Regions from separate parts of the Sphingomonas sp. SRI_018 genome, predicted to be linked through region 2. Evidence: riboswitches for the same ligand, from Rfam matches in the RefSeq annotation. Region 2 holds a riboswitch; the other holds the start of a gene.
The links. A riboswitch is a leader RNA that binds a small molecule or an ion and turns the genes downstream of it on or off. The one in region 2 is predicted to bind cobalamin.
Positions count from the first base shown of each region.

Region 1: linked by a shared signal. The riboswitch ahead of AC2YHA_RS06615 (TonB-dependent receptor plug domain-containing protein) and the one ahead of metE (5-methyltetrahydropteroyltriglutamate--homocysteine S-methyltransferase) in region 2 are both predicted to bind cobalamin.

Region 1 covers NZ_JBYCZO010000001.1:1,453,936-1,456,910, reverse strand. Annotated here, with positions in the region: gene AC2YHA_RS06625 (efflux RND transporter periplasmic adaptor subunit) at 1-831, opposite strand, end outside; gene maiA (maleylacetoacetate isomerase) at 1,005-1,637, shown strand; cobalamin riboswitch at 1,657-1,843, shown strand; gene AC2YHA_RS06615 (TonB-dependent receptor plug domain-containing protein) at 1,988-2,975, shown strand, end outside.
Region 2 covers NZ_JBYCZO010000001.1:190,737-193,711, reverse strand. Annotated here, with positions in the region: gene metE (5-methyltetrahydropteroyltriglutamate--homocysteine S-methyltransferase) at 1-1,578, opposite strand, end outside; cobalamin riboswitch at 1,687-1,896, opposite strand; gene AC2YHA_RS01010 (DUF1993 domain-containing protein) at 2,001-2,516, shown strand; gene AC2YHA_RS01005 (bifunctional helix-turn-helix transcriptional regulator/GNAT family N-acetyltransferase) at 2,489-2,975, opposite strand, start outside.

The DNA of each region.
Region 1 (2,975 bases), 1.3 Mb from region 2:
CCGCAACGTCACCGTGCCGGTGCTCTGATCGACCGTCACCTCGGAGAACTGCACGGTGCCGGTGTAGCCATAGTCGGTGCCGTCCTCGAGCTTCAGGCGCACCTGCGCGCTGGTCGGCACGATGTTGCCCGAGGCGAGCGAGCGGCGCAGCGCCAGCAGGTCGGTGCTCGACTGCTGGATGTCGACGAACATCGGATCGAGCCGCTGGATCACCGCGAGCGGATCGGCCTGGTTGCTGGTGACCAGCGCGCCGACCGTGGCGAGGCTGCGGCCGATGCGGCCGGTGATGGGAGCGGGGACGCGCGTGAAGCGGAGGTTCACCTGCGCGGATTCGAGCGCCGCTCGGTTCTGCGCGACCGAGGCCTGGGCCTGGCGTGCTTGCGCGACCGCGTCGGTATAGTCCTGCTTGCTCACCGCCTCGGCCGCGGCGAGCGGCTTGTAGCGGTCGGCGCGGATGCGTGCGGCCTCGAGCTGGGCGGCGGCGGCGGACAGGTTGGCGCTCGCCTGGTTGGCGCTTGCCCGATAGATGCTGGGATCGATCTGATAGAGCGTCTGTCCGGCGCGAACGATGCCGCCCTCGGTGAACAGCCGCTTCTGGATGATGCCGGAGACCTGCGGGCGGACCTCCGACGTCTCGAAGGCGGCGGTGCGCGCCGCGAGCTCCGTGGTGACCGGGACCGAGGTCGGCTGCACCACGACGTAGCCGACCGTCGCCGGACCTCCGCCACCACTACCCCGGCCGCCCGAACCGCCCTTCTGCTGAGCGGCATCGCCGCCACTGCAGGCGCCCAGCACCAGCGCCAGCGCCATGACGCCCGCGCGCCATGCCATCGTGCCGCTCCGGGAACCGTTGGTGGCAGCGCTCGATGTCATTAACACCTCATCGTTCGGCGGTGGCGCGACGGTTTCGCAATGCAATAGGATCGCGCGGGCGTTCGCCGATCCTGTCGCACGAGGCAACGGAAATAATGTAGCAAAATGTCACAAGCGGCTCGGAGAAGGTGATGATCCTGCACGGCTATTGGCGGTCCTCGGCGGCGTACCGCGCGCGAATCGGCCTGAATCTCAAGGGCCTCGCCTATGAGCAGGTGACGCACGACCTGCGATCGGGCGCGCACACGTCGCAGGATTATGTCACGAAGTCGCCGCAGGGACTGGTCCCTGCGCTGGAGGTGGGTGGCCGCGTCTTCGTCCAGAGCCTGGCGATCCTGGAATGGCTCGACGAGACGCATCCCGAGCCGCCGTTCCTGCCGGCCGGCCCCGACGATCGGGCGATCGTGCGGGCGATGGCGCTGGCCGTCGCGGCGGACATCCATCCGGTGAACAACCTGCGCATCGTCAATGCCCTGCGATCGGAGTTCGGCGCCGACGGCCATGCCGTGGTCGCCTGGATGCAGCGCTGGATGGCGGCGGGGTTCGACGCGCTCGAGGTGATGGTCGCCCGTCACGGCGGGCGCTTCGCGTTCGGCGATGCGGTCGGGCTCGCGGACATCGTGCTGGTGCCGCAATGGTACAATGCCGAGCGCTACAAGCTCGATACCTCGGCCTGGCCGCGGCTGGCGGAGGTCGTCGCCAATGCCCGCACGCTGCCCGCCTTCGTCGACGCCGAGCCGGAGCGGCAACCCGACGCCGATTGACTTCGCAGCCGCAACGATCCTAATCCGCGCGCCAGATGGTGCCGGGCGACCGGCGAAGAGGGAAGCCGGTGCGATTCCGGCGCTGTGCCCGCAACTGTAAGCCGGGAGCTGGCGGCCAATACGTCACTGGAGGCATCCTGCCTCCGGGAAGACGGCCGCAAGCGACGATCGGCGAGCCAGGAGACCTGCCATCGTGTCGTTCGTGCCGGGCCGGGTCCAGCCGCGGGCATGGGGAAGCATCCCTTCGTAACGACAGCCGATGGCCATCGTCGCGCCCTTGTCATGGGGCGGGCCGGAAATGTCGTTGCTGCTCGCCCCAAGTCGACGCCGGGCGGGCGAGGGAAGTCCGAATGATCCGATCCGCATTGTTCCTGGCCGGGGCCGCCGCGCTGGCGTTGCCCGCCCATGCCCAGGACGCGTCCGACGATGGCGATGACATCGTCGTCACCTCCGCGCGCGCCGCGCAGCCGGCCGACCAGACCGGCCAGGCCGTCACCGTCATCACCCGCGACGAGATCGAGCGCCGCCAGACCGTCTCCATCGCCGACCTGCTCGCCACCACGCCGGGCGTGCAGGTGACGCGCAGCGGCGGTGTCGGCACGCTCACCAGCGTCAGCATCCGCGGCGCCGCGAGCGAGCACACGCTCGTCGTGATCGACGGGGTGCGCGTCAACGATCCCTCGGCTCCCGCCGGCGCGTTCGACTTCGCCAACCTCTTGTCGAGCTCGGTCGCGCGGATCGAGGTGGTGCGCGGGCCGGATTCGGTGCCGTGGGGCAGCCAGGCGATCGGCGGCGTCGTCAACGTCATCACCGAGCGGCCGGGCGAGGGGCTCCAGGCCCGCGCCAATGCCGAATACGGCTATGCCGACAGCGTGTTCACGAGCGGCGGCATATCGGGGCGGAGCGGCGCGCTCTCCGGATCGCTCACCGCCGGCTATCTGCGCACCGACGGCATCTCCGCGGCAGCGGACGGCAGCGAGCGCGACGGCTATCGCCAGTTCGGCGCGACCGGCCGGATCGGCGTCGAGATCGCGCCCGGCATCGGCCTCGACCTGCGCGGCTATTATGCCGACAGCCGTACCGACCTCGACGGCTTCCCGCCGCCGAGCTTCACGCTGGCCGACACGCCCGAATATTCGAAGGCACAGGAGATCTACGGCTATGCCGGGCTCCATGCCGACCTCGCCGGCGGGCGGTTCAGGAACCGGATCGCCTTCACCATCGCCGACGTGAACCGCGACAATTTCGATCCGACTTTCGGCTCGGAGCCGAGCTTCTTCGCGCGGGGGCGCAGCGAGCGCTACGAATATCAGGGCGACTTCACCATCGTCGAGCAGG
Region 2 (2,975 bases):
GCCGTAGCTCTGCACCCAGCCGTTCACCGTGAAGGCGAAGCCGGCGAGCTGCTCGCCGAAATACTGCACCATGTCGTTGCGCTCGAACTCGCCGTGGACGAGCATGTCGAGCCCGACCTCCTCCTGCCAGCGCACGGTGCGCTCGGTCTCCTCGCGGAGGAACTGCTCATAGGCGGCATCGTCCAGCGTGCCGCGATTGCGCTCGGCGCGGGCGCGGCGGACCTCGGCGGTCTGCGGGAAGGAGCCGATGGTGGTGGTCGGGAAGCGCGGCAGCCCCAGCACCGCCGCCTGCGCCGCGATGCGCTCGGCGTGGCCCGAGCGCCGCTCGCGCATGTCGAGGGTGACCGCGGCAACACGCGCCGCCACCGCGGGATCGTGGATCCGGGGAGAGGTGCGGCGGTTGGCGGCGGCATTGGTGGCGGCCGCCAGCGCGCCGGCGACGCTCGCGCGGCCCTGGTTGAGCGCGGTCTTGAGGATCGCCAGCTCCTCGACCTTCTGCACCGCGAAGGCGAGCCATTGCGCGACCTCCGCATCGATCTTGGTCTCCAGCGCGAGGTCGACGGGGGTGTGGAGCAGCGCGCACGACGGCGCGAGGATCAGGTCGCGCTCCGCGGCGATCGGCTCCAGCCGGTCGAGCAGCTTGGCGAGGTCGGCGCGCCAGATGTTGCGGCCGTCGATCACGCCCAGGGACAGCAGCAGCTTCTTCGGCGCCTTGGCGAGCACCGCGTCGAGCTGGCCGGGCGCGCGGACGAGGTCGACGTGGAGCCCCGAAACCGGCAGGTTGGCGGCAAGCGCGAGATTGTCCTCCAGCCCGCCGAAATAGGTCGCGAGCATGATGTCGACGCCGACCCGCGCCAGCCGGGCATAGGCGCGGGTGAGCGCGGTGCGCTGGCGTTCGGTGAGGTCGAGCACCAGGCAGGGCTCGTCGATCTGTACCCATTTGGCGCCGGCCGCGGCGAGCTGCTCCAGCACGGTCACGTAGATGCCGAGCGCCTGGTCGAGGAAGTCGAAGGGATCGACGTCGCGCCCCTTCGCCAGCGTCAGCCAGGTGACGGGGCCGAGCAGCACCGGCCGCGTCTCGTAGCCGAGCGTCTTGGCCTCGCGATAATCGTCGACCGGCTTGGTCGAGGCGAGGGCGAGCTGCTGGCCGGCCGTCAGCTCGGGGACCATGTAGTGATAGTTGGTGTCGAACCACTTGGTCATCTCGAGCGCGGTGCGGCCCCCATGACCATGGCTGTGCCCGTGGCCGCAGCCCTCTCCCTCCCCGGTCGAACCGCGCGCCATCGCGAAATAGGTGGCGAGATCGACCCGGCCCGGCGCGGCGCCGTAGCGGTCGGGGATCGCGCCCAGCATCACGCTGGTGTCGAGGACATGGTCGTAGAGCGAGAAATCGTTCGACGGCAGCCAGTCGGCGCCGAGCGCCTTCTGCCGCGCCCAGGCGGCGGCGCGGAGCGCGGCGGCGGATTCGATAAGCTCGGTCCCGGACGACTGGCCCGACCAGAATTTCTCCAGCGCGAACTTGAGCTCGCGCCGCGGCCCGATGCGCGGGAAGCCGAGCGTGGCGACGGTGACGGTCATTGGTCTTCATACCCCGATGAAGGCGGGCGACCGGACGGGCACAGGCGCGCGCGGACGAGCCTCCCCGGCCGCGGCACGTCAGCGACCGACCCGGACACCCCGCCGGTGGACGTTATCGCGTCGGAGGCAGGTCTCCTGGCTCACGGGTCGTCACGCCGGCCTGGCCTTCCCGGAGCGCTTGCCGCCCCAGTGACACGTATCGGCCGCCGCTCGCCGCTCACAGTTGCGGGGGCAGCGCCGGAATTGGACCAAGGCCCGCACCGGCTTCCCGTCTTAGCTCCGCCGCAAGGGCGGAGAACCTCGACGATGGGAATGTCGCCGATCGGGAGCACGACGTCAAGTAAGATATAAAGATATCTTTATATTGTTATCTCTTTTTCCGTCGCTCGACAGTGACGGCGCGGCTGCCTAATTGCGCGGGCATGGCGACCGAACTCTACGATCTCACCGTTCCGGCCCTGCTGCGCGGCTTCGCGGCGATGGCGGCGTTCCTCGACAAGGGCCGGGCCTGGGCCGACGAGCAGGGCATGGCGCATGGCGAGCTGATCGAGGCGCGGCTGTTTCCGGACATGGCGCCGCTGACCGGCCAGGTGCAGCGCGCGAGCGACACCGCCAAGCTGGCGCTGGTCCGCATCGGCGGGGTCGAGAACGTGCCCATGGCGGACGACGAAACGAGCTTCGCCGAGCTGCAGGCACGGATCGCGAGGACGGTCGACTTCATCAAGTCGGTGCCGCGCACCGCGATCGACGGCAAGGAAGCCGCCGAGGTGATCCTGCAGACCCCGCACGGCGGCATGTCCTTCACCGGCCTCAGCTATGTGCAGGGCTTCCTGCTGCCCAATTTCTATTTCCACGTGACCACCGCCTACGCGATCCTGCGCATGAAGGGCGTGCCGGTGGGGAAGCTCGACTATCTCGGCGCCGCTTCGTCCGCGTAACGCATCGCCACATCGCACCGGGCGTAGCGCGCACCGTAGCGGGCCATGATCCCGGCATCGTGGACGAAGCCGACCTTCTCGTAGAGGTGGATCGCCGCCGCCGATTTGCGGTTGGAGAGCAGGTAGAGCGTCGTCGCGCCGAGCTCGCGCGCGCGGCGGATCGTGGCGCGGAGCAGGAACTCGCCGGCCTTGCGGCCGCGCGCCGCCTCGCGCACGCCCATCTTGGTCAGCTCGAACACGCCGTCGCCGCTCTTCCGGAGCGCGCAGGTGCCGATGATGCCGAGTTCCCGGTCCTCGACGAACAATATGTCACCGCCCGGAGCGACGATGATCTCCTCCGGATGCTCGAGCGTCTCGCGGTCAGTGTCCTCGACCTCGTACATCGCCGCGACCCATTCGAGGTTGATGTCGTGGAAGTGGCGCGCGAGCTCGGGCGCCCAGCCGCGGATCGCCAGGCCC